DNA from 3 places in the Paenibacillus sp. Y5S-9 genome. Region 3 is predicted to be linked to each of the others. Evidence: riboswitches for the same ligand, from Rfam matches in the RefSeq annotation. Region 3 holds a riboswitch; each other region holds the start of a gene.

Region 1 (3,286 bases), 2.9 Mb from region 3:
TCATTCGCCCGGTTCGCAATACTGGATTGGTAGGCTTCTCGCAAGTTGCCCATCAGGTCGCGATAAGTCTCAAAGGTTTCAGATATTTTTACAGCATTCTCATAGATGTCACTGAAATACTTTTGCAGTTGATCATCGATGAGACGCAGATCTTTTTTGTTCAGGGTGTTAATGACCTCTTTCTGAGGTCCGAGCACTTTCTTCAGCCACAGAATCTCACTGCGCAGCCCGATGATTTCATTCAGATGTGACTTTTTGGTGTGCATCAGAATGTCTTCCTCAAGCTTCTCGATCCGTGCTTCAATTCGGTCACCTACGGTGAAATAATTATCAACAATCAAGTCAACCAGCAAATACAGCAGACGATCCGGTGTACTGATTTCCTGTTCCCACAGGATTGGTTTCAGTGTACGCAATTCGCTGACCTTTTGCTTTGTAACACTAATAATGAAATGTCTGCCGAGGAACAAGTTCACCGCACGTAGAAATATTTCTTCATCATCGAAACGGATACTATTAATTACAATAAAATAATGGTTCTCATAAATTTCAATCTTCGGACGTTGTTCTTCGTCACTGAGACAGTCTTCCACAGCCAGATCATGCATCAAGAACAGCGGCTGAAGTACCGCCAAATCGTCTACGTCTGCATCAATCCAGTAAAATCCTTCCGCTGGTGGAGTCAGCGCCTGCTGAATGTCGTCCACCGGAATAAATACACCGTTGTTTACCAACCGGATTTTCATCGTCAATCTACTCCTTCTGCACCCGCCAACTTGGCGGATATTATCATTATGGGCGCAAAAAGAACAAATCAGCCGGTCGGCAGCGGAGCCTGGAGATCAGGGCTGCGTTCACTATATAATCAAACGGAAGTCACGTCCCGCTGCCGGCATGCTGATGTCAATTCTCTATGCAGTTTGTCGGAATTCGGCTGCCAGTCAGGCCTCGGGTCGCCATCCATTTAATATGTCACCTCTCACATAAGGGTTTATAACACCTTGTTTAGTATACCGCTGGTACAAGGTGCTTTCAAGCGCAAAAATGTGTCTATTTCGCGCCCTGAGGCAGTGTATGACAACGGATGATGAACGGTTCCGATCTGGGAAGCAGACATCGAACTGCATCTTGACGTGAGGGCATTAATGTAATAAAGTAGACGGTGAACCATATCTAATTACAATCTAATACAGCGAAATCTTATCAAGAGTAGGTGGAGGGACTGGCCCGATGAAACCCGGCAACCGGCGGTATACCGCACGGTGCTAATTCTTGCAGCGACTAAGTGTCAAGTGGCACTGTTGTAACTGAGAGATGAGAGAGGCGCATATCTTTTTTACATATGACCTTTCTCGAAATCCGAGGAAGGTCTTTGTTATATGCCCCGACTTCTCAGCAGTGATTTTCGCTAAGGAACTTGAGGTTGTTTGTAACGTTGGATGAAAGAGCAATTCAATGTTTTTACAAGCTCAAGGCAGTCTATACCTGTATTGATGTGAAGACATCAAGCCAGGGGTGGCTGCATCTATCTATGCAAAAGGAGGAGTTAGACTTACTATGCCAATCAAAATACCCGATACTCTACCAGCAAAAGAAGTACTTGAAGGAGAGAATATCTTCGTCATGGATGAAACTTCTGCATATCAGCAGGATATTCGTCCACTCCGTATCGCTATATTAAACCTGATGCCCACAAAGGAAACGACCGAAACACAATTGCTTCGTCTGGTGGGAAACACGCCTATTCAGGTGGATGTCGTTCTCGTACATCCCAAATCCCATACGTCGAAGAATACGTCTCAGGAGTATTTGGATCTGTTCTATAAAACCTTTGATGAGATTGAGCACCGTCGTTTCGATGGAATGATCATTACGGGTGCCCCGGTGGAACAGATGGATTTCGAAGACGTGAACTATTGGAATGAAATCCAGGAGATCTTTGAATGGACCAAAACTAATGTGACTTCAACCCTCCACATATGTTGGGCTTCCCAGGCAGGTTTATACCATCATTTTGACGTACCTAAGGTTGCACTGGATGAAAAGTGTTTTGGCGTTTTCCCGCATACCATCAATAAACCACATGTTCCGTTGTTGCGTGGATTCGATGAAGTATTCAACGTTCCACATTCCCGTCATACGGAAGTGAGACGCGAAGATATTGAAAAGAATGAGAATTTAGAGATTTTGGCTGAATCCGAGGAAGCGGGGATCTTCCTGGTTGCTACCAAAGACGGCAAACAGATTTTTGCCACAGGACATGCCGAGTATGACCCGTTCTCATTAAAGTGGGAGTATGACAGGGATACAGCCAAAGGGTTGGATATCGCATTGCCTAGACATTATTATCCGAATGACGATCCTTCCCGTGTGCCACCGGCTACTTGGCGCGCTCATGCCAACTTATTATTCTCTAACTGGCTCAATTACTATGTGTATCAAGAAACACCTTACGATATTGGCCCGCAAATCTAATCGAGATTACAGGAGGATGCAGCAATGGAAGACAACAACAAGTTGAAAATCGAAAGCCGCTTAGCACAAATTGGGTCCATCAATGAACCGGTAACAGGCGCCATTAACTTTCCGATCTATCAATCCACTGCGTTTCGCCACCCGAAGCTTGGACAAAGCACGGGGTTTGATTATATTCGTACAACTAATCCAACCCGTAAAGTGTTGGAAGAAGCGGCTGCAGCGCTGGAGTCCGGTGATGCAGGGTTTGCCTGTAGCTCGGGTATGGCCGCACTGCAAACGATTTTTGCCATGTTTGGTCAAGGGGATCATCTGATTGTATCGCTGGATCTGTATGGTGGAACCTATCGTCTGCTTGAACGCATCTTGTCCCGTTTCGGCGTAACTGCAAGTTATGTGGACACAAATGACCTTGCAGCATTGGAGAAGGTTCGTCAGCCGAATACCAAAGCTGTATTCATTGAGACACCAACCAATCCACTGATGATGATCACCGATGTGGAAGCCGTTGCTTCCTGGGCGAAAAGTTACAACCTGTTGACCATTGTTGACAACACGTTGTTGACTCCATTTTTCCAACGTCCGATTGAACTCGGTGCCGATATCATCATTCATAGCGCTACCAAATATCTGGGCGGACACAATGATGTGCTGGCCGGACTAATTATAACCAAGGGTGAGGCATTATCTGCAGAGATGGCATTCCTGCATAATTCCATTGGAGCGGTATTGTCACCAAGTGACTCCTACCAGTTGATGAAAGGTATGAAAACGCTGGCTCTTCGCATGGAGCGTCATGAATACAATGCGC
Region 2 (3,286 bases), 270 kb from region 3:
CTATCGGCGTCCTTGTTGTTTCCGCAAGCTGCGAGAACCGCAATCAACATAAGACTAAGTAGAGCAAAAGACCATTTTTTCATGTGTAAAACCCCTTCTCTAATCATTTTTTTCATGTGGCATCCGCGTGATTGCATGACCATCATGTTATCTATGTGTTATTTCCTGGTGAAAAATGTAACCAAGCGATCTCCAGCCATCTGGAGAATTTGCACTAGAATAATCATCGACACTACGGATATAATCATGATTTCATTTTGATAACGGAAGTATCCATAGTTAATTGCCAGTGTTCCCAGACCTCCACCACCAACCATGCCAGCCATCGCCGTATAGGAGACAAGCGTAACGATGGTAATCGTTATACCAGCAAGCAGACCAGGCAATGCCTCAGGCAACAACACCCGTCTTACAATCTGTCCGGTTGATGCACCCATCGCCTGCGCCGCCTCAATGACACCCCGATCGACTTCACGCAGCGTGTTCTCAACCAAACGAGCGAAATAAGGAGCTGCTGAAATAACCAAAGGAGGTATTACGCCGAGCACCCCCGTAGCTGTACCGACGAGTATACGAGTAAATGGAATAAGAGCAACAATTAATATGATAAATGGTACCGAGCGCAAAATATTAACAATCAGGGATAGTATAGTGTACACTGTCCGTGACTTAATCGAAGCAGATCGGGCTGTCATAAACAGCAGAACTCCGAGCGGTAAACCAAAGATAACGGTGAACAGGCCTGATACACCCAGAATTTGCAGTGTCTCTATGGAAGCTTTACCAACCTCTTCCCAACGTACGGTTGAAAAATCCATCTAACGAAGCACCTCCACATCGAGTCCCTCTGCGGTTAATTCTGATATCGTCCGATCAATCGCATTTGAATCACCCTCGAACCGAACGGTCAGCTGTCCATAAGGAACCTGTTTGATCGTAGAGATTGTCCCTTGCAGGATAGCAAAATCCACACCTGTCTTACGTACCGTCCTGGACAAAATCGCTTCATACGTTTTGTTACCCAGAAAAGATATCTTCACAAGTTTGGAAGCAGCACCTGCCTGCAATTCAACGCCTGCATTTGCCAGAGCGGTCTCTTCCAGAGCAAGTCCAGCTTCATGGTCACGCATCATGAAGTCCCGCGTAATCGCATGTTGGGGCTTCAGGAACACTTCTGTTACAGGTCCCTGTTCCACAATGCCGCCTTGATGAATGACAGCCACCTTGTCACAGATGTTCTGAATGACATGCATCTCATGTGTAATCAGTACAATCGTAAGGTTGTATTTTTCATTAATGTCGAGCAGTAACTTCAGGATTGAATTTGTCGTCTGCGGATCAAGTGCCGAAGTAGCCTCATCACAGAGAAGTACATTCGGATCACTTGCAAGTGCTCTCGCAATCCCTACACGTTGTTTCTGTCCACCTGATAATTGAGCCGGATATTTGCTGCTATGGTGCTCCAGACCAACCAGTGCGAGCATTTCCTTCACTTTGCGATCAATGGCTTCCTTGGGGGTATTCACAAGCTTTAGTGGAAAAGCTACATTGTCATATACCGTTGCCGAAGATAACAGATTAAAGTGTTGAAAAATCATCCCGATCTTGCGTCTCTGTTGCTGCAATTCGGTTTTGCTCAGTTCAGTCAGGTTGATTCCGTCGACCCATACCTCACCCTCCGTAGGCCGTTCCAGCAAATTAATACAGCGAATCAGAGTGCTTTTACCAGCTCCGGAATGGCCAATCACACCGTAGATTTCACCCTTTTGGATGCTCAAGTTCAGCTCGGATAACGCTGTTGTAGATTTTTTCCCTTTGCCGTACGTTTTCGTTAAACCTTTTAATTCAATCAATCGCACTTGCCCCTTTCCAACCACCTACATGTATCTTTACCCGATCTAAAGGAAAACTCCCCTTAAAGTACAAAAAAAGAGCCCTTTGCAGATACAAAGAGGGCTCTTCACGTGAAAGAATATACCTTCTCATCTGCCAAAATCGTGTCTTGCACCATTTTGTAGGAATTAGCACCTAACATCTATAACGAATGACACATGTATCATGTCGTTACAAATCGGTTGCCGGGCTTCATCGGGCCTGTCCCTCCGCCGCTCTCGATAAGAAATATGTTGTTGTAGGATTTTATAAGTTCATGTAGTTTATGCTTTATAATGTGAACGTAACTTCCGAAATATCAGTTATATCCATGTAACATTCGATTGAAACTCAGTATATTCCAAGTATTCCGATTTGTCAAAGGGAATTATTTCTTTTCCATATTTTGTTGATATAACTATAAGAGGCTGTTAACGTTTCACAGACCATATCGACGCCCTGACGCATTTCCTGCACATGCTGATTCAGATCCTCCAATTTCACTTTACCTTGCATGGTCTGGTGTAACTGCCACAGGTCATCGTGCATTTCTGAGTTCATGTAGTGAATTTCCATATTACGTCGTTTGCGCAGCTTGCTCATCGGCTCACGATAAGAGTCCTTGATCTGTATTAATTGCAACGCAAGATCATGATGTTCCCTCGCATAGTCGAACTGCCTTAACACAGTAAAATAAGAAAAATGCGCTTTGGTATTTGAAGTATTCAACTGGAATATTTCATTTAATACCGTGCCCACTTTATCCAGGATGGCAAAGCAGCGGATAAAGCCATCTTTGTAGAAATACACATACCGTGCATACTCGGCTTTTTCAGTCGGCGTCATATCATCCGTTGAACCTGCAACGACCTTTTTACGAAAATGAGCAGCAGCGAAACTGCTCTGCTCCAGTTCATCCAGTGAGGAGATGAGTCCCTGAGTCCACACATACAGTTTCCGATAGTCATGCGTGGGATCATGGTCCACATGCATTTGTCGTTGAAATAGCTCAAGCGTATGCGCCATTGCGTCCATCGCTGCCTTCAATTTACCCTCGTTTATACGCGGTTTTTCCCCCAACAACGTTCGCAGCATATCTAACCTCCTCTTTTCCAAATCAACAAGAATTCATCACCGTAAACGTAACACAACATCCATTCCGTGTAATTGCTGCTTGCCATAGGTTGCCCTGATCCCCCTGACATCAAACAAAGTCCACCTGTCCAATGATGTACATCACTGGATGGTGGACTTTCATATTTAGCCCAATTACCTTTGAATAAAGAATGGATATATCTCTTAGAACCGATTAACCGGTCGATACAGCTTGTACACCAGGAAACTCATATAGGTTAAAACCCCGAACAATATGGCGATATCCAGCATATGAGCAAGAGCTACGAACATGTATACT
Region 3 (3,286 bases):
GCTTCTTGCTCTCCGATTCCTCTCTTGCGGAAGCCATCCACCGTCGCCTGATAACTGGATGTAATTGCACAGTCGGCTCCTGCGCGGAAATAATCCGCATGGACCTGAACGATAACATCTGGATTCTCGAGCAATACACGGGCCGACCACAGTGGATCATCCAGATCACAGCCATACTGTTCGAGTTCCGTGGCCAGCGCTCCATCCAGAATCATGACCGGATGTTTACGCAGGATCTGTTCTATGGGATTAGTCTGTTGTGCTTGAGTCATGTACTTGTCCTCTTTTCTTATTCACACGTTCTGTCAGATAATAAGCAGCGTAACATACTGCAATAAATGGAACCCCACAATACAGCGCAATCCGCTGTGTCGGGTCAAAGGCAATACCTATGCATGAAGCCAGGCATAAAATAAATGAAACAATCGGTACCACCGGATACAGCGGTGTGCGATAAACCAGATCTTTGACCGCATGTCCTTCCCGGATATATTGTCTGCGGAACATGTATTGGGAGGCACTGATGCTCATCCATACCGCAACGACAGCCAGACCTGAAATGGAAACCAGTGTAATATACACGGTACCTGGCGCAATGATGCTGGACAGCAAGGCCAGCGCACCACCGACCATACTGATCAGAAGTGCATTCAGCGGTACCCCGCTTTTGGTCAATTTGGCAAACCACGGAGAGATCGTTTTTTTGTCAGCCAAAGACCAGAGCATCCGTGAAGATGCATATAGGCCTGAATTGGCAGCAGAGAGAATCGCCGTCAGAATAACAAAGTTCATAATGTCTGCTGCATAGGGTACACCCACCCGCTCCATTACCGCTACAAACGGACTTTCCAGTACACTGGCATCCGACATGGGCAGCAAGGCCGACAAGATAATAATCGTTCCGATGAAGAAAATAACCAAACGCCACAGCGTTGTATGAATAGCTTTTGGTATCGTCTTTTCCGGATTCTCCGTCTCACCGGCGGCAATGCCGATTAACTCGGTGCCTGAGAAGGCAAAGTTTACAGCAAGCATGGTCATCAATATCGCTGTAGCCCCATGAGGGAACCACCCGGATGCGGTAATATTTGATAGAAATGGAGCCGGTTCAGAATCCGCCATGGGAATGATACCAAACATGGCTGCGCCACCGATAATAATGAAGATTACAATAGTAACTACCTTCACAGATGAGAACCAGAACTCGGATTCCGCAAATAATTTCACCGTTAAAGCATTGAACAAAAAGATCATCACTGCAAAGAGCGCGCTCCATATCCATACGTTTACCGATGGGAACCAGCGCTGCATCAGCAATCCGGCGGCTGTGAATTCGGAGCCAAGCGCAACAGTCCAGGTTAACCAGTATAACCAAGCCACCGTGTAACCTGTTGCCGGTCCGATATATTTGGCTGCATAACTATGAAATGCTCCCGTCTCTGGCATATGAACAGACAGTTCACCAAGACAGAGCATCACCAGATATACAACGATGGCTCCGATCAGATAGGACAGAATGGTTCCCAGTGGTCCCGCCTGCTGAATGGTGTAACCTGAGCTGAGGAATAATCCCGTTCCAATGACTCCTCCGAGAGAGAGCATGACCACATGCCGTGCCTGCATTTTTCGCTGAAAATGCCCTTTGTCGTTGTTGTTCTCCATACCTGCTGCTCCCCTACTTCTTCATCCAGAAAAAACAAAAAAGACCCACTCTTCCTAAAGAGTGCGCCGTTACTGACAAATAAAAACAAACGCTCCTATCTATCAGGCTTTCACCCGCTGGAATTAGCACAGTATCCTTCAGATCTGTTGCTGAGGTTTCTAAGGGCCAGTCCCTCCACCTCTCTGGATAAGAAAATGATTTTTTATAAATATAGCGATTGATCATGAATGTGTCAACATTTAAATAATAAATGGCACACCTCGCTATTCCGTAGAAGACCCCGGATTGATGATGGAGGTCTTTACCTCATACGTAATGGGTATAGTAGCAAAGATTTCATCCCAGTTCCCTTTAACCTTCTTCCACGTTTTTGGATATTTAATACGAATGCTATCGCGGAAACCAGCAACATCGACTTTGTAGGTATGTTGGAGCTTGTATAGTAACTGTTTGATCTGTTGCTCGACCAGTTCAGCAAAATCGTTTTCCATTTCTTTCAGATATGCACCCTTTTCCTCTTCTTCCGGTGCCCGCCAATCCTCCATTAGCCATCCTTCAGACTCTGCCTTCACATGGAACGAGATATCATCGCCATTAACCTTCGGAATGATTTTGATTTTCTTCTTCTTGATTTCATAGAGTATCGTGAAACCCTCCTTACTATATGTTTTTATGACACCACCTTGTTTTTTAGGCATAAGCCAGGACAGAGCTTCCAAATCAGTTTGGCTGAGTTCCCCCAGAAATTTGGTTGTATTTGCAGCAAATATGCTGCCCCCGGAGAACTTGTCCTCTCCATTGGCATTCAGCACATTTTGAAGCAGAAAACTGGACCCGGACTGCATCTGTGCATCCAGTTTTGCCAGCGAAACGGGTTCCAGAATCTTGTTGGAAATGTATGCATTGTTCGTAATGCCTGTAAGGTAAAATGCAGGAATACGGGAAGGATCATCTGAGGTAAGCACATCAACCGCCCGCTGGTGACTAATCAGTACAAGACAGTTCGGTCGAATATCGTTATCCCGGAGTACAAAATCGAGCAATTGAATCAGTCCATACTTTTTGGCAATATCCTTGGAGATCACAATAACCTTCAGATGATGTCCAATGAGTGGACGATCTCGCCGCAAAGCAAACTGACGAAAAATTTGCAGCATGGAATCTCCCGTAAGCTGCTCATTGGAATAAGACTCTTTGCCAGAAGAGGGTGAACCAGATTGCTGACTTTTTTGACTGCTAGAATTCCCAGGGGCAATCTGAACGGTTGCTGTGACATTGTTTTGTTTGGGATAATGCCCACCCTGCGCTGAAATCTTCTTCTCGAAATCGGTCTCTTTTCCAACGTCAATCCCGAGACCTACATACAAGCTTAGATCTTCTATCTCGCGGCTGCTCCAACAACCTGATATTATACACAGGATGAACACAGCACAAGTTACTCTTAAGCACAGGCGGAATGAAATCATGCGTGTTTGCCTCCTTTTTTGCGAATTATGCTGATAAGCAACAATACCAGAGGTAATATAGCGAACAAAACTACAGATACGTTACCTAGCATATCGCCCAGTGCAAAAGTTTCAAACACTGTTTTAGGCATCATTGCCGTCAGATAAATGAATGGAA

What was found. Region 3 has a riboswitch for S-adenosylmethionine ahead of mmuP (S-methylmethionine permease). Riboswitches for the same ligand answer to the same signal wherever they lie in the genome.
Region 1: linked by a shared signal. The riboswitch ahead of metA (homoserine O-succinyltransferase) and the one ahead of mmuP (S-methylmethionine permease) in region 3 are both predicted to bind S-adenosylmethionine.
Region 2: linked by a shared signal. The riboswitch ahead of V6669_RS25090 (methionine ABC transporter ATP-binding protein) and the one ahead of mmuP (S-methylmethionine permease) in region 3 are both predicted to bind S-adenosylmethionine.

Annotation. Positions count from the first base shown of each region.
Region 1 covers NZ_CP145887.1:1,977,978-1,981,263, forward strand. The annotation lists gene corA (magnesium/cobalt transporter CorA) at 1-746, opposite strand, end outside; SAM riboswitch class I at 1,198-1,321, shown strand; gene metA (homoserine O-succinyltransferase) at 1,558-2,475, shown strand; gene V6669_RS08905 (PLP-dependent transferase) at 2,500-3,286, shown strand, end outside.
Region 2 covers NZ_CP145887.1:5,701,437-5,704,722, forward strand. The annotation lists gene V6669_RS25080 (MetQ/NlpA family ABC transporter substrate-binding protein) at 1-83, opposite strand, end outside; gene V6669_RS25085 (methionine ABC transporter permease) at 159-818, opposite strand; gene V6669_RS25090 (methionine ABC transporter ATP-binding protein) at 819-1,853, opposite strand; SAM riboswitch class I at 1,980-2,121, opposite strand; gene V6669_RS25095 (Cthe_2314 family HEPN domain-containing protein) at 2,251-2,967, opposite strand; gene V6669_RS25100 (heme A synthase) at 3,172-3,286, opposite strand, start outside.
Region 3 covers NZ_CP145887.1:5,968,989-5,972,274, forward strand. The annotation lists gene mmuM (homocysteine S-methyltransferase) at 1-272, opposite strand, end outside; gene mmuP (S-methylmethionine permease) at 250-1,662, opposite strand; SAM riboswitch class I at 1,755-1,856, opposite strand; gene V6669_RS26400 (Ger(x)C family spore germination protein) at 1,927-3,129, opposite strand; gene V6669_RS26405 (spore germination protein) at 3,126-3,286, opposite strand, start outside.